Regions from separate parts of the Neisseria sp. HMSC065D04 genome, predicted to be linked through region 4. Evidence: predicted binding sites of a transcription regulator. Region 4 holds the regulator's gene; each other region holds the start of a gene.
The links. Region 4 encodes FNR, which switches genes on or off when oxygen is low (the NO sensors DNR and NnrR bind a similar motif). Its sites were predicted from a motif close to TTGATNNNNATCAA; they were not measured.
Positions count from the first base shown of each region.

Region 1: the regulator FNR is predicted to act here: its motif matches at 2,365-2,378, upstream of HMPREF3050_RS00750 (universal stress protein).
Region 2: the regulator FNR is predicted to act here: its motif matches at 1,826-1,839, upstream of ccoN (cytochrome-c oxidase, cbb3-type subunit I).
Region 3: the regulator FNR is predicted to act here: its motif matches at 2,378-2,391, upstream of HMPREF3050_RS02585 (GbsR/MarR family transcriptional regulator).

Region 1 is NZ_KV821462.1:64,168-68,513, reverse strand. Features, by position in the region: gene corA (magnesium/cobalt transporter CorA) at 1-965, shown strand, start outside; gene HMPREF3050_RS00755 (acyl-CoA thioesterase) at 1,095-1,577, shown strand; gene HMPREF3050_RS00750 (universal stress protein) at 1,730-2,194, opposite strand; gene HMPREF3050_RS00745 (tRNA threonylcarbamoyladenosine dehydratase) at 2,387-3,163, shown strand; gene HMPREF3050_RS00740 (hypothetical protein) at 3,165-3,635, shown strand; gene HMPREF3050_RS00735 (hypothetical protein) at 3,688-4,146, shown strand; gene HMPREF3050_RS00730 (segregation and condensation protein A) at 4,252-4,346, shown strand, end outside.
Region 2 is NZ_KV821518.1:6,401-10,746, reverse strand. Features, by position in the region: gene ccoO (cytochrome-c oxidase, cbb3-type subunit II) at 1-106, opposite strand, end outside; gene ccoN (cytochrome-c oxidase, cbb3-type subunit I) at 130-1,563, opposite strand; gene HMPREF3050_RS06770 (M61 family metallopeptidase) at 1,893-3,656, shown strand; gene HMPREF3050_RS06765 (hypothetical protein) at 3,721-4,346, shown strand, end outside.
Region 3 is NZ_KV821488.1:29,370-33,715, forward strand. Features, by position in the region: gene HMPREF3050_RS02570 (NAD-dependent epimerase/dehydratase family protein) at 1-411, opposite strand, end outside; gene HMPREF3050_RS02575 (DUF2269 family protein) at 452-934, opposite strand; gene HMPREF3050_RS02580 (DoxX-like family protein) at 931-1,320, opposite strand; gene HMPREF3050_RS02585 (GbsR/MarR family transcriptional regulator) at 1,835-2,353, opposite strand; gene HMPREF3050_RS02590 (hypothetical protein) at 2,484-2,744, opposite strand; gene hpnC (squalene synthase HpnC) at 3,243-4,058, shown strand; gene HMPREF3050_RS02600 (EamA family transporter) at 4,114-4,346, opposite strand, start outside.
Region 4 is NZ_KV821543.1:25,037-29,382, forward strand. Features, by position in the region: gene HMPREF3050_RS10530 (L-lactate permease) at 1-472, opposite strand, end outside; gene HMPREF3050_RS10535 (MBL fold metallo-hydrolase) at 860-1,933, opposite strand; gene fnr (fumarate/nitrate reduction transcriptional regulator Fnr) at 2,013-2,747, opposite strand; gene hemN (oxygen-independent coproporphyrinogen III oxidase) at 2,891-4,312, shown strand.

The DNA.
Region 1 (4,346 bases), on a different contig from region 4:
TTTATTCCGCCGATACGTTTGCACAACACGATTATCTCGCGGGTAAAAAACTGCCCGACATCGCCCGCCCGCAAGCGGGGCAGACCAACTGGCTGCATTTCGTCGGCATCAACGACGCCGCTCTGCTCAAACACACGCTGGAGCCTTACGGCATCCACGAGCTGGTCATCGAAGACATCCTCAGCCGCAAACAGCGCCCCAAAATCGAAGACTACGACAATTATCTGTTTATCGCCGCGCAGGTTTACCACTACACCGCCGCCGGCAAACTGAATTCCGACCAAGTGTATCTGATTATCGGCAAGGATTTCGTGTTGTCGTTCCAGCAAAAACCGCTGGGGCTGTTCAGCCAGCTGCGCCGCCAAATGAGCGAAAACCCGCGCGGCATCCTCGGCAAAAACACCGCCTTCCTCGCTTATTGCCTGCTCGACCGCATCGTGGACGACTATTTCATCGTTTTGGAAGAGTACAACAACCGCGTCGAAGCCATAGACAAATCCCTGTTTAAAGATGAAAACAGCGACATCCTCGGCAAAATCCACCGCCTCAAGCGCGATGCCGTCCGCCTTCGCCGCACGCTCTTGCCTTTACGCGACGTGTTCTATCAACTTGCCGTGCGCGTCGATTTCACCATTTTCAAAGGCGAGTCCACCGTCTATCTGCGCGACGTGTACGACCACAACATGCAGCTTCTCGAATCGCTCGACGCCTCGCGCGACATGGTGTTGAGCATGATGGACATCTACCTTTCCTTCCAGTCCAACCGCATGAACCAGCAGATGCGCGTCCTGACCGTCATCACCATCATCTTCATGCCGCTGACCGTCATCACCGGCATCTACGGCATGAACTTCGACAACATGCCCGAGCTGCATTGGCATTACGGCTATTTTATCGTTTTAGGTTTGATGCTGTGCATCATCGTCGGGCTGCTGATTTTCTTCTCGCGCAGAAAATGGTTATAAACCCATAAAAAAATCCAATTTCCGTATATTCATATATTAAATACAATCAGTAAGGTCGTCTGAAAACCATCCCAACCACTGAACGGCCGCCTGTTTAACACAAACATTCATTTTTAAAAGAGGAACACCATGGATCAAACCCGCCAACTCCCTGCACACGAACTCATCATGTCCGAACTGATGATGCCCGACACCGCCAATTTCAGCGGCAATGTCCACGGCGGCGAACTTTTGCGCCTGCTCGACCAAGTCGCTTATTCCTGCGCCAGCCGTTACAGCGGTAATTATTGCGTTACACTGTCTGTCGATAAGGTTTTGTTTAAAGAGCCGATACATGTCGGCGACTTGGTAACCTTCTACGCCAGCGTCAACTACACGGGCAGAACTTCCATGGAAATCGGCATCCGTGTCGAAGCGCAAAACATCCGCACCGGCGAAGTGCGCCATACCAACAGCTGCTACTTCACCATGGTCGCGGTCGAAGACGGCAAACCTGTTCCCGTCCCGCCGTTGGAAATTACCACCGAGCGCCAACGCTGCCGCTATGAAAAAGCCAAAAAACGCAAAGCCTTGAGCCTCCAGGCATCGGACGAGGCTTCTTGCGGATGCTGAAAACGGACGGATAAAACGGATTACAAGACAAAGGTCGTCTGAAAACCAAGTTTCAGGTTTTCAGACGACCTTTTTATTTGACGGATAAGGACATTATCGAAACTGCGTCTGTCGAAGCAGTTTCAGACGACCTTCTTCAGTAGGGCAGCCCCTTACGCTTCTTCCGCTTTGCTGCGGATAATCAGAAGCGGCAGGTGGCTTTGGCGCATAACGGTTTCGGCGAAGCTGCCCATCAGGAGGTGCATCAGGCCGGTGCGGCCGTGTGTGCCGAGTACCAGCAGGTCGGCGCCGTTTTCATCGGCGTAATCGACCAAATCCTGCGCCATTTCGCGCGCGCCTTTGTTGGCGACCAGCAGGTGTTTGACAATGTTTTCCACGCCGTTTTCGCGGGCGGTTTTTTCAGCGAAGTCCAAGACTTCGTTGCCTTGGGCGACGGCAGCAGCCTCGTAGCTTTCGTGTTGCAGGAATTCGGGGGCGAGCGCCATGTATTCGGCGGGGTTGGCGACGTGTACCAAAGTCAGGCGGGCGTTGTTGACGCTTGCCAACTCGGCGGCGTGTTTCAGGGCGTTGAGGGAAGTTTCGCTGCCGTCAACGGCTACAACCAGATGTTTGTACATAGTTCATTCTCCTTTTGCGCCGCAGGCGGCACTTTGTTTCATGCGGTTGGGAAGGGTCCGATATGAAACGATTATAGACTCTTTCGGGCTGCTGCAACAGCCCGTCTGCTTTCCAGTATAATATGTGTCGGACTCGTCTGCAGCGTTTTGCGTTGATTTTCATTCATTTATTGATATATCACAAGGTTGGGTATGAACGACACCGTTTTTCTTCCTTCGCGCCGTTTCGGCGGTATTGCCAGACTCTACGGAGATGAAGCACTGGCGCGGTTTTCGCGCGCGCACGTCTGCGTGGTCGGCGTGGGCGGGGTAGGCTCTTGGGCGGTGGAGGCTTTGGCGCGGACGGGCATCGGTCGTTTGACCTTGATTGATTTGGACAACGTCGCCGAGTCCAATGTCAACCGCCAGCTTCATGCGCTGACCGACGATTTCGGCAAGGCGAAGGTAACGGCGTTGCGCGAACGCATTGCTCAAATCAATCCGCAATGCGAAGTGGAGGAAATCGAGGATTTTGTGACGGAAGACAATCTGGAAACGCTTTTCAGACGACCTTTCGATTTTGTGATCGACGCGATAGACCAAGTGCGTGTCAAGGCGGCGATGGCAGCTTATTTTGTGCAACACAAACAGCCGTTTATCCTCAGCGGCGGCGCGGGCGGACAGAAAAATCCGGCATTGATTCAAACCGCCGATTTGAGCCGCGTTACCCACGACCCGCTGCTTGCCAACCTGCGCTACACCTTGCGCAAACGCTACGGCTTCAGCCGCGATACCAAAGAAAAAATGCGTGTGCCGTGCGTGTTCTCGACTGAGAACATTACGCCGCCGCAATCGGGCGAAGCGTGTTCGACCGATACCGCGCCGCAAGGGCTGTCCTGCGCGGGCTATGGCGCGAGTATGCTGGTGACGGCTTCTTTTGGGCTGTATTGCGCACAGGCGGCGGTGGAACATATTGCAGGACGGAAATGAGATGAATCGATTTTTTAAAGCCTATTTTATCGCCAGCTTGATTTATGCGGTTGTCTTCGGTTTGCTGATGTACGGTGACGGTTTGCTGTTTTCAGGATCCGAATGTTTTGATATTGCACCTGAAAATGAACAGCGTCTACAGTATTGTTCACGAGCTGCTGAAATGTCGGCTTTTGAGAAAGTGTCTTTGAAGGTTTTCTTCTTTCCGTTTTTATCTGTAATGTTATTGTCCCTACTCAATGCCGGCATTATGAAGTGGACCAAACGCTGTACAACTTCGATGACTCTTGCTTTGCCTATTGTCGAATGGTTGATTGTTTGGTTCGTTTTTTTACTGTGGGAATGGAGTAGTCTGGATAGTTGGATGTCAATAGGAGGACTTCTTTTTTTGGGATTGCCTGTTTATGGCATGGCAGCAGTTCAAGCCCTGAGTGTGTTGCGCTCTTCTGCAAATGCCAATCAGAAAATTTGATGTGGGTTTAAGCCTTTTGAAATTTATTTTTTCAGACGACCTTTTTTTGCCTATGAACCGATTTTTCAAAGCCTATTTTATCGCCAGCCTGATTTATGCGGTGTGGTTCGGCGTGTTGATGTATGCCGTCGATCCGATGTTTGGCGCAATGGGATGCGACATGCAGTCGGGCGATTATTTGTGTTTTCAGGACGGCTCTCCGCGGCCGTTTACCAATTTCCTTTATCCTTTCCTGTCCGTTCCGATATTCAGCCTTTTGCACGCTGCCATCATGAAGTGGCGCAAACGCTGCTCGGTCGGGATGATTTGGTTTTTGGTCGGCTGCGAATGGCTGCTATTGTCGGTTTGGATAATCGCGATGCTGGCACGCGATGGCTTTGTGTTTTCCCGCGATGCCGTTACGGTGCTGACAGGCTCGTTTTTCGCCGTTTTGCCGCTGCTGGGCATGGCGTTGGCGCAAACGCTAGCCATTGCCATCGCTTCTTTGAAAAGCCAACGCAAAAAAGGCTGATTTTTGTTTTGCCGCACTCGTTTTGGCGAAACACGCTGCGTTTTCAGACGACCCCGTTATTGATTAACCACCCATCGAACCTAATAAGAAAAAGCTCCTCTAAACATGCCTTCAGAACACCTTATTCCTTCCGCTGCGGCAACGTCGTCTGAACACACTGTCGCGTGGGTATTCGGTCAACCCGTAACCGATTTGCCGCA
Region 2 (4,346 bases), on a different contig from region 4:
TAAAGAACAGCGGCACGGCTTCAATCAACAGGCCTACGCTGACTACAAGCAGGGTAAATACAATCAGGACGCCGACTTTTTCTTCAGCTAATTGTTGTAATTTCATTTTGGTAGCCTTTTCTTATGTTTTTAGTGGTGCTGGGTTTGAGACACCGCGGGAATCTCGGCATCAACCGCTTTGCCACTGATGGCCGTACGGTAAACGTTGTATGCCATGATACACATACCGCTCAGGTACAGCAGGCCGCCGGTGAAACGAATCATGTAGAAAGGCATGGTGCGTTTAACTGACTCTACAAACGAGTAGGTCAAAGTACCGTCCGCATTCAGAGAACCCCACATCATACCTTGCAATACCCCTGCAATCCACATGGAGGCGATATACAGAACCACACCGATGGTCGCAATCCAGAAATGCGCTTCCACCAATTTGGTGCTGTACATTTCATTTTTACCGAACAGGCGGGGAATCATGTAGTACACGGAACCAATGGTCACGAAGCCCACCCAGCCCAATGCGCCGGCATGAACGTGTGCAACGGTCCAGTCGGTGTAGTGGCTCAAAGCGTTGACGGATTTGATGGACATCATCGGACCTTCGAAGGTGGACATACCGTAGAAGGAGAGGGAAACGATCAAGAATTTCAAGATAGGGTCGGTACGCAGTTTGTCCCATGCGCCGGACAAGGTCATGATACCGTTGATCATACCGCCCCAAGAAGGTGCGAACAGAATCAGGGACAACACCATACCCAAGGACTGAGTCCAGTCAGGCAGCGCGGTATAGTGCAAGTGGTGGGAACCTGCCCACATGTAGGTGAAAATCAAAGCCCAGAAGTGGACGACGGACAGGCGGTAAGAGTAAACAGGACGACCTGCCTGTTTCGGCACGAAGTAGTACATCATGCCCAAGAAGCCTGCGGTCAGGAAGAAACCTACGGCATTGTGGCCATACCACCATTGAACCATAGCATCGATTGCGCCCGCATAAACCGGATAGGATTTCATGAAGCCCGCAGGAATGCTCAGGTTATTGACGATGTGCAACAGAGCAACGGCCAAAATGAAACCGCCGTAGAACCAGTTGGCAACGTAGATGTGTTTGATTTTACGTTTGGCAATCGTACCGAAGAATACGATGGCGTAAGCAATCCAAACCAAAGCGATCAGGATGTCGATAGGCCATTCCAATTCGGCATACTCTTTAGCTTGGGTATAACCCAAAGGCAGGCTGACGATTGCCGCAACGATAACTGCCTGCCAACCCCAGAAGGTAAATGCCGGCAGCCAACCGCCGAACAGGCGTGCATTACAGGTACGTTGAACAACGTAGTATGATGTACCCATCAGACCGCAACCGCCGAATGCAAAAATCACCGCATTGGTGTGCAACGGACGCAGGCGGCCGAAGTGGAACCAAGGGCCGACATCTGATAAATCAAGGGACGGGGCAAACAATTGGGCGGCAACGATAACACCGACCAACATGCCCACAATACCCCAAACTACGGTCATGATGGCGAACTGGCGCACCACTTTGTAGTTATAAGTTTGTGTGTCCATGAGAGTCTCCATGAATTATGGGAATAAAAATTTTTTATCTCACTTTGCCGTATGCGTTTTGAACAAACGCAATAAGGGCTAGGTTTAAATTTTTCTAAATTTAACATATAAGACAAGCCTAGCCAAGCGGAATTACATTTCACTCCATCTGGCGGCTTTATCGATTTTTTATATTTTTTACTTTATAATCATATTATTATTTAACAACCTCCCCTACAACGCCACTTTATTTTTTCAAGCCTCCCTTTTGAAGGGGACTTTATCGATATAAATCAAACCGCATAATTCGACCTTTTTATTCATAAAATTTAACAAATGCATTAATAGTCATGATTAATTACAAAATCACCCCCAACCCGCTCGCACACGAGTGGCACATCCGCCTAACCTTCCGACAAGAACATGATTTGGAAACAGAAATCAACCTGCCGAACTGGGTTCCCGGCAGCTATCTGATACGCGATTTTTCCCGCCACATCACCACCATCCGCGCTTTTTGCAACGGAGAATATGCCCATCTGACCCAAGTCAAAAAAAATCGGTGGCGCACTGCCCCGCAGTCCGGCGAGTGGGAAATTTACTACACCGTTTACGCCTACGATCTGTCCGTCCGCGGCTCGTTTCTGACTGCCGAACGCGGGTTCTTTGACGGCGCGTGTCTGTTTTTACAGGTAAACGGGCAAGAAAACAGCGCGCACCAAATCGAATTCCCCATCCTGCCGAAAACATGGCGGATTGCCACCACCCTGCCCCAAACCGGCATCCACAGCTTTCAGACGACCTCCTACCACGACTTAATCGACCACCCTGTCGAACTGGGCAACATTGAATTTCTCGATTTCGAAGCCGGCGGCATCCCTCACCGCATCGCCTTGAGCGGCCACTACCCCGATTTCGACCGCGACCGCCTCGTGTCAGACATCCGCACAATCTGCGAAACTGAACTGACCATGTTCCCCTCCCCTGCCCCGTTCGCCCATTACCTCTTCCTGCTTCACGTCGGCGACAACATCTACGGCGGGCTGGAACACATCAGCAGCACCGCCCTGCTCGCCGACCGCCACAGCCTGCCGCCGCACGGCATGACCGACGTCAACGATGCCTACACCCAACTGCTCGGACTGTTCTCACACGAATACTTCCACGCCTGGAACGTCAAATCCATCAAACCCGCCGCCTTCGCCCCCTACGACCTCGACCGCGAAAACTACACCGAACAGCTTTGGGCATTTGAAGGCATCACCTCCTACTACGACGACCTTTTCCTCGCCCGAGGCCGTACCATAGCACCCGAAGCCTACCTGCGCCTGCTCGCCCAAAGCATCACCCGCGTGCAGCAAACCAAAGGTCGTCTGAAACAAAGCCTTGCCGAATCCAGCTTCACCGCTTGGAACAAATTCTACAAACAAGACGAAAACAGCCCCAACGCCATCGTCAGCTACTACCAAAAAGGCGCACTCGCCGCCCTCTGCCTCGACCTCGCCATCCGCAGCAAAAGCAGCGGACGACACACCCTCGACAGCGTCATGCAGAAACACTACCTCGATTGGCTGGAGACCCGGCAAGGCATCCCAGAAAAACAATGGCAAGCCCGTTGCCAAGCGTTTACCGGTCTAGACCTCGAAGACTTTTTTCAGACGACCCTCTACTCCACCGCCGACCTGCCCCTTGCCGAACTCCTCGCCACCATAGGCATCGGACTGCAATGGCAGGCACAGCCGCGCAGCCACGGCGGTGCATTCCTGCCCGAACCGCCAACCGAAACGCCTGCCCCCGCGTCCGACTTCGGCACCAGGTTCAAACAAAACAGCGACCACGCCACCCTGACCCACGTCTTCAACGGCGGCAGCGCAGAAAACGCCGCCCTCTGCCCGCAGGACAAAATCATCGCCATCGACGGCTACGCCTGTACCGACCTTGCCGCACAGTGGGCGCAACTCCCCATCGGCGCCACCGCCCGCCTCCACTACTTCCGCACCGGCATCCTGTACGTTGCCGACATTACCGTCCAAGCCGCCGAAGCCGACACCGCCATCCTCTACATCACCGACCGCGAGTTATTTGAAAACTGGCTTTATAATGACCGAGCCTAATTTTCAGACGACCTCAAGTGCTGGATCGAGGTCGTCTGAAAAATCAACTCTGAAAGAAACAACCATGAAAAAAATCCTTGTCGGCATGACCGCCCTGTTACTCAGTTTGCACGCCGCAGCCGCTCCCAAATCAGATTCGGCAGATAAACTAGGAAAGGATATCGCCGTATTCTACAAAAATCCCTCTGCCGAACGCGCTGCTTCTTTGATGGACCAGCTTGTCAAAGCCGATATCATGCGCGAAACCACCCTTGTATGGGGGACGCAAGCGCTACAAAAATACCCCCAAGGCAGCACCATTTGGTGTGACAACATCCGAACCTACCAAGGCGACGCCCTAACCTTTGCCGCCTACACCCTCACCCTGACAGGCACGAATCAAGCCAAAACCTGCCTTAACAGCCTGACATTAGATACCGAGCTTAAAAACAACCTCAAAAAAAACAAAAGCTTCCATCCGCTTCAAGAACCCATCATTTCCCCTGCATCACTGGATTTTCATTGGGTAACTTATTTTGCCACCGGCAACCCGAAAGCAGTCGAGCGTATCGTCGACTACATCATCAAAGCCCAAACGGCTGCCGCCCAACGCCCCAACCATGTAGACCTCACACTTGCCTCTGCCATTTGGTCAACCCGATCCAATATGGAACAAGATACAGCGATTGACAGCATTGTCCGCCAATACAT
Region 3 (4,346 bases), on a different contig from region 4:
TCGCCCGTAAACGACGGATGGTCGGGCTATGGCAATCGGGATGCCGCTTTGGGCGACGGCATCATCTCCACGTCCTTTGCTGCCGACAAAGTTGATGGATTGAGATGGGTCGGCACCCAGTGCGGATAGTTGCACCCAGCGTTTTATGCCCGCTGCTTTTGTCCATGCGGCGAGCTGTTTGGGCGTGCGGTGGTGTACGGTTTCGAGTATTTCGGCATGACGGCTCATGATGCCGATGCAGTTGATGAGGACGTCTTGCCCTTCCAATAAACGGCGTGCAGCGGTTTCATCGGGATGAAGAAAATCGAAGGCGCGGCGGTCGGGCGTGCAAACTTGGTGACCTTGTTCTTTTAAGATTTGGGCGGTACGGCTGCCGATGAAGCCGCTGCCTCCGAAAATGATGATGTTCATGGTTTTTCTTTATGGTGTTGCTGAGGTCGTCTGAAAATTTTTAAATCGGTTTCATCACCATCAGGAAGTAAATCACGATAGTGGCGCAAAAGGCGGGATAGCCCAGCAATTCCCAGCGTCTGGCATAACGCCAATAGGGTTCCGGAATGGTATCTGCGTTTTCTTTATGCGCTTGTTCGGCAATCTTTGCCATGCGGATTTGCAGCCAGACAACGGGCAGCCAGCAAATGCCTGCAAGGATGTATAAACCGAGCGTCATCCATACCCAATTTTGTTCCAGCATGGTGGAAACGGTATAGCCGCGTTCGTACAGCATCCATAAACCGGACAAGGGTTGGAAAATGACGGCGGGGGTCGTAAACCACCAATCTGCTTTGATGACCCAATGTGATACGACCGACTGCGCGGCGACCGAACCGCTGCGGTTTGCCCAAAAGAGGTAAAACGCCGTACCAAAACCGGTGCCGACCATTAAGGTAGCCGAGATGATGTGCAGGGTTTTAACGATTAAATAGGTATTCATTTTTTATCTCCTACGGATTGATACAGGAAAAGTAAAGTAGCCATAATCGGCAGGTTTTTTACCAAAGGCGCAAAAGGGTGCGCCCACATTTCGGGCAGCCTGAAAGCAATAATCAGGCTGTATGCCGCGACGGTCAGCAATTGCAGCAGCCATATTTCGGAACGGGCGCGAAAGCGGCTGAAGCATAAAAAGGCAAAACCGATGTCCAGCAGTGAAGCGGCGATTAATGTCGGCCACAGCAACGGATCGGGAATGCCGACCGAATGCAGCAAATCCAATGACATTTCGGGCATGAAAAACAGAGGTTGGGTACCGCTCCACAGCCATAGCAGCCCCATCGAGTAAGACAGGTAGGCAGGGAGATTGCGTGTAGTTTTGTCGGACATATTGGTTTCCTAATTTCATTTCGGTTTATTTATATATTTAGCCTGTAATTTCTAAAATTTCTGTCAAAAGAGAAATATAAGGGTAAAAAAATTAGGCAGGTTCCTGAATATCATCCTCCCCCGGAGGATTGGGCAAGCTCAAAACGCCAACAATCAAAGAATAAGTACCGCCTATTACCACGCTTGCTAGGAGGCTGGTGACAAAATCTGCACCAAACAGTAAAAGATATAGGCAACCGCATAATGATCCGGTTATGATTGCCCGTATAAGGCCGCGTAAGTCCCTGTATGTAGACGTCAAGCTTAAGATCAAACCGCAAATTAGGGCCGGTACGGTAAAGAATAAAGCATAGTAGCCGATACTAAACGCAAAAAATAGCGTAGATGCAGCATAAACGGTGATGACTCTGCCTCTCGGATAGTCGAAATAATCATCTGTTGAATGTGCCATAACACACCTATGATTGAGTAAGAGAAACCGGGTGTTGTGTCTTGTAAACCAATTGGGGCGGCATCATCGGAAAAATTTCTGTATTCCGGCGCCTATTTTCAAAATTTTCACCATGGTTGAAGTGGAAAGCTTCAACATTTCATTTGCCCATATGGTCAGCGTATTGATGAAATCATAGGTTTGCCGGATTCGCTGTTTGGCGGTTTCATTTTCCTGACTAAATTCAGGGCTGTCGATCAGGCTTTGCAAAAATTGCCGCGTCGGTTCAATTTCGCGCTGCATGCGCATTTCTGCGATGGTGCGGAATAAAGTCCAAACGTCGTCTGAAGTTTCAAAATGATCGCGCCTGTCGCCCAAGATATGCACGGTATGCACCAGCCTCAGGTTTTGCAGCTCTTTGATGCTGTTGCTGACGTTGGAGCGCGCTACGCCGAGCGTTTCGGTAATTTCTTCGGCATTCATCGGTCTGCCTAAGATGTAGAGCAGGGCATGGATTTGTGCAACGGTACGGTTGACGCCCCATTTGGTGCCCATTTCGCCCCAGTGGAGGATAAATTTTTCAGTGGTCGGATTCAGTTTCATAGTGAGGGTATTTTATTTTTGTCTTTTATTTCTGTCAATACAGAAATAAAAGATTTTTTTTAAATGGGTAAAAAAGGCGGACTGAATTCAGCCCGCCTGTTTTAAACCATAGATTATTTTTTATGATAGATTATTTTTTCGACTGCTGCTTGTAGTATTCAAGTAATTGCTTCGCTTGCAGCAAAGGCAGCCCGAAATGCTCGTTGATGTTTTTGAGGTCTGCTGTTTCTTTTCCAGTCAGATTTTGTTCGAGCCATTTCAGATTGTCCGGATTGCTTTTGATTTTTTCAAAATACGTCTGCTTGCACTTCCAATTTCGCGACCACACCAGCAGCATGGTGAAAATACATAGCACGATTAAGAAAATATTCGTGAAAGCCATCATGTCCATCGTAGTCTCCGCTTACTTGGAAGTATGGGGATTATAAGCGAATCAAGTGTTTACGGATATATTGAGGAACGAGGACGGCATGGTTTCGGGTTAAGTTTGGATGGGACAGCTTATTTCCGTATTGTGATTCGTCATCTCAATATATAGTGGATTAAATTTAAATCAGGACAAGGCGGAAGCCGCAGATACAGTACAAATAGTACGGCAAGGCGAGGCAACGCCGTACTGATTTAAAGTTAATCCACTATAGTTTTTGCCGTACCTAAAATCCGTTTTGCGGAAAGGGTCGTCTGAATTGGGAAAACAGGGTAATTTTGTGGTTTCAAGTTTGGATTTCTATGCGCGTGTACAGTTAAATCATTAATAAAATAATGCGTTGTGTTAGAATCTTGCCGAGTTGTTAATACAGGTTTGGAAGTACTCCGTGCCGTCGGCAAGCCATTTGAGCAACGCGGCTCATACTTTCAGACGACCCCAAATACCGAATTTCCAATATTTATGTCCGTCAACCATTACGAAAACTTCCCCGTCGGCTCGCTTGTCATGCCGCGCCGCCTGCGCAAGCCTACCCATGCCGTTTACGCTTTTGCGCGCACTGCGGACGACCTCGCCGATGAAGGCAGTGCAAAAGCCGATGAACGCTTGCGCGCTTTGGACGAACTCAAATCCGAACTCGACCGTATACAGCGTGGCGAAACGCCGCTGACCCCGCTAATGCAACGTTTGCAACGTGAAGCCATCGCGCCTTTCAAGCTGCCGCTGCAGCCGTTTTACGATCTTTTGTCCGCATTCAGTCAGGATGTTGTCAAAACCCGTTATCAGGATTTTGGCGACCTGATTGACTACTGCCGCCGTTCCGCCAATCCAGTCGGGCGCATTATGCTGCATCTGTACGGACAAACCGACGAAGTCAGCATTGCCCAAAGCGACGGCATCTGTACCGCGTTGCAACTCATCAACTTTTGGCAGGACGTTGCCGTCGATTGGCAGAAAGGCCGTGTTTATATCCCGCAGGACGACTTGCAAAAATTTAACGTCAGCGAAGCGCAAATTGCCGAAGGCAAAACGGATTTTGCGTTCCAAAGACTGATGGCGTATGAGTGCAACCGCGCGTTCCAAATGCTCAAAGGCGGCTCGCCCTTGGGTAAAACGCTGAAAGGCCGCTTAGGATTTGAATTGCGGATGATTATTGTCGGCGGACAACTGATTTTGCAGAAACTGGACGGCAGCAAATACGATGTATTTACGCAACGTCCTGTTTTGGATAAAAAAGATTGGCTGATTATTCTGAAACGGGCATTCTTGAAGAAATAAACCGACCGGCGCAAAAGGTCGTCTGAAAACGCAGCTTGAAGGCTCAAGGCTGTTTTCAGACGACCTTTTTCATGACTGCCCGCTGCACCCCGAATATCGATACCAACACCAACGCAAATCCCGCCAGCGACTTCGCGTCCATCCCTTGCCCTAAAAACAGCCAGCCCAAGATAAATGCCGAGACAGGGCTGAGCAATCCCAGCGACGAAACCGCAGCAGGCGAAAGTTTGGCAATTCCTCTGAAAAACAACACATAAGCCAACACGGCACCAAACAGGCTCAAATACA
Region 4 (4,346 bases):
CTGCGCCGAAAGATACAGGCACGGAGTTCATAACCAGCGTAAAAATCGCCACTTTCAACGGGTTGAAACCCAGGCTCATCAGAATCGGGGCGGCAATCGCAGCAGGCGTACCGAAGCCGGATGCACCCTCAATCATAAAGGCGAACGACCAGCCGATAATCATCAGCTGCGCCACAGGATTCGGGCTGATGGTCGCCAGCCATTTGCGGATAATGTCGATACAGCCGGTGGTTTCCATCATACGGTTGAACATGATCGCACCGAAAATCACGGTAATTGGCGTCAGTGTGGAAACCAGGCCGGACGCTGCGGTTGCGTTGAGCAGCATAGCGTCGTCTTTGAAATAAAACAGCTTGATGGCGTAAATCAGCGCGGCGGTAATCGGCAGCGCGATGTAGGAAGGCATACTGTTTTTCTTAACCATCAGCCAAATCAGCAGGATGATGGGAAAAATGCTGAGGAATAGTGCCATGGTGAATCCTTAAATCGGCGTTGTTTATCAATTTTTATCATGATGTCGGATGCGGGAGAGATACCGAACCTTAATCTGAGAGTAATTACCAAATAAATTGGTAATACCAATTCAAAAGAATGCCGCATACTTTACGTAATACGATGTAATCGGTCAAGTGATTTATACGCGAACCGCGCGTTGCAAAATAAGGTCTTCGGCTGAGGGGAAATTAGTTTTTTATTATCAGAATATTGCAAAACGGATAAACGGGAGAAGGAGAGAAATGTTGGAAATGCTGCAACAGGTAAATTCAAAAAAGGTCGTCTGAAAACAGCTTCCGCTTCGTCGGTATTTATGCCCTGATGGAATGTGCTGTATTTGTTTTCAGACGACCCCTGGGTAGCTTTATTGTAAAGGTTCGGCAAACCAGTCTTGCGTGGCGGTATCGGCATCGAAGACTTGCCCCATCAGCGGGGTCAGCGGATTTACGCCCAAACTGCGTGCCAGCGGGATGCTTTGCAGCAGGGGTTCGTTCCAAGCGTGCAGTGCCATGGCGTAGGCGCCCCAGTGGATGGGCATGAAGCGTTTGGGGGCAAGCTGCGCGGCATAGCGGGCGGTTTGCTCTGGGAAGAGGTGATTGTTGGGCCAATGTTCGCTGTATTGCCCGTTTTCGATGAACGCGATATCGAATCCGTTGAATTTTTCGGCGATTTTGTCGAAATGGCTGCCTTGTGCCGAGTCGCCGTGAAAATAGAATTTTTCGCTGCCGTGTTCGATGGCAAAGCTGGACCACAGGGCTTGGTTGTGGTCGGTCAGGGTTCGGGATGAATCGTGGCGGGCAGGTAGTGCGGTGTAGCGGATGCCGTTGCGTTCGGTACTTTGCCACCAATCGAGTTCGGTAATGCGCTCTTGCGGCACGCCCCATTTTTTCAGCAGTACGCCCATGCCGAGTGAGACGATGAAATGGCTGTTGCCTTTTGAATTGAGTGCCTGCACACTGTCTTTTTCGAGGTGATCGTAGTGGCTGTGTGAAATCAGGATGACATCGACGGGCGGCAGTTCGTCGATTTCTGCGGGCGCAGGCTGGAAGCGTTTCATGGTGATGGGGATGGGGGAGACAGAGTTGCCGAAAACGGGGTCGGTAATGACGGTTTGCCCGCCGATCCGCATCAATAGGGTGGAATGTCCGAACCAGACGAAACGGCTTTTCCCTTCGGGTGCGGCGAGGAAGGTTTGCCAATCGGGCTTGACGGTAGGCAGAGGTTTAGGCGGGCGCGTTGCCTGCGGGTCGGTCAGGATCTTCCAAAATGCGCCGGTCAGGCCGGTCGGTTTCTGCTGCGGTTCGGGGTTGAAGAAGGTTTGCGTTTTGGGGTCGTAATGGTCGCTTGCGGGGTAAACGGGATGTTGGTCGGGATAGAGCCAGTAGGCGAGCAGGGCGCAGACAGCGGTCAAGGCAATGAGTTTTTTCTTGTGTTTCATAATTGGTTTTTATGAAGAAGGTCGTCTGAAATTTTTTCAGACGACCTTGGGTTCTGTTTGAAAATAGTCTCGGTATCCATCAGATGGCGTGCGAACAGCCGGACACCATTTTTTTGAGGGCTTGCGAGTCGAGGATTTTGATGTGTTTGTGTTCGACCGAAATCAAGCCTTCGTGGTGGAACTTGGACAGTGTGCGGCTGACGGTTTCCAGTTTCAGCCCCAAATAGCTGCCGATTTCTTCGCGCGACATCCGCAGAATGAAATCGTTGGCGGCAAATCCGCGCGAGTAAAGGCGTTGGGACAGGTTAAGCAAAAACGCCGCCAGACGTTCTTCGGCGCGCATATTGCCCAAAAGTAGCATCACGCCTTGGTCGCGCACGATTTCGCGGCTCATCAATCTGAAAAAATGGCTTCTCAGGCTGGGGATGTTGTGTCCCAGCTCTTCGATGTGGGTGAAGGGCAGCTCACACACTTCGCTGTCTTCCAAAGCCACCGCGTCGCAGCTGTGGACATGGGAACAAATGCCGTCCATGCCGATGAGTTCGCCGGACATAAAAAAGCCGGTAACCTGATCGCGACCGTCCTGACTGGCAACCGTGGTTTTGAAAAAACCGGCACGGATGGCAAACAGCGACGCGAAAGGCTCACCGGTGCGGAACAGATATTCACCCTTCTTCAAGCGGCGGCTCTGTCGGATGACCGCGTCCAATTGGGCAAACTCATTGGGCAAAAGCCCGACAGGCAGGCAGAGTTCACGCAGCGAACAGGAAGAACACAGGGTTTTCATCTGATGCATAGCATTGTGTGTGGTCATAAAACACCCTTAAAATTAAGGTTTTTATCCTGTCATGATTATGTAAGTTATTGACACATATCAAGACAGGTTTATCATACTGTGGCATTCTACCAAACTATCCGAAAATTGCCTAACATCATTACTCTAATCACGCACACGCCATGAAAGTAATACCAATACAAAATAATCACAATAGAAACAATGACAAGCCTGAGTTCGACCGCGAACTCATTGCCAGCCTTCCTTCCAGCGGTCCGCGCTACACTTCCTACCCCACAGCCGACCGTTTTCATGACGGATTTCGCGAAGCCGAATATATCAATGCCTTGAATCAGCGCGGTATGGGGGCTTTGAACAAGCCCCTTTCGCTTTATATCCACATCCCCTTCTGCAACACCATTTGTTACTACTGCGGCTGCAATAAAATCATCACCAAAGACAAAAGCCGCGCCGATGCCTACATCGAATACCTTGAAAAAGAAATGGAGCTGCTCGCCCCGCATCTGGGCGGACGGCATCAGCTCGCGCAACTACACTTCGGCGGCGGTACGCCGACTTTCTTGAGCGACGACCAAATCGAACGCGTATTCCGCATGATACGCAAACATTTCCAACTTATCCCCGGCGGCGAATACTCCATCGAAATCGACCCGCGCAAAGTCAGCCGCGAAACCGTCCTCATGCTCGGCAAGCTCGGCTTCAACCGCATGAGCGTCGGCATTCAGGATTTTGATCCTAAAGTTCAGGAAGCGGTCAACCGCATCCAAAGCTACGACGAAACCAAAGAAGTCATCGATGCCGCCCGCGAAGCCGGGTTCAAATCCGTCAGCGTCGATTTGATTTACGGCCTGCCGCACCAAACCGCCGAAAGCATCAAAACCACCATCGACACTGTCTTGTCGCTCGATCCCGACCGCCTTGCCCTTTATCACTATGCCCATCTGCCGCATATCTTCAAGCCGCAACGCCGTATCGATACCGAAGCCGTTCCCGGCAGCGAAGAAAAACTCGATATGCTGCAATACTGCGTCCAAACCCTGACCGAACGCGGCTACGTCTTCATCGGTATGGACCACTTCGCCAAACCCGATGACGAACTTTCCATCGCCCTCAAAGAAGGCTTCCTCCAGCGCAACTTCCAAGGCTACTCGACCTACGCGGACTGCGATTTGGTTGCCATCGGCGTATCTTCCATCGGCAAAATCGGCAGCACCTACTCCCAAAACGAACGCAACATCGACGCCTACTATGCCGCGCTCGATTCAGGACACCTGCCCATCATGCGCGGCTACCAGCTCAATCAGGACGACCTTTTGCGCCGCAATATCATCCAAGATTTGATGTGCCGCTTCGCTTTGGATTATCGAATCTACGAAAGCGTGTTCGGTATCCCGTTCGACCGCTATTTCAAAGACGAACTTGCCGACTTGGAACAACTTGCCTCCCTCGGACTCGTCCGCCTGAAACCGCACGGACTGACCGTTACCCCCAAAGGCCGCTTCCTGATACGCAATATCGCCATGGTGTTTGACTACCACCTGCGCCACAGGGAAACTAAAGCCCAATATTCGCAAACAGTGTAAACAGGAACGGAAAAGGTCGTCTGAAAATTTTCAG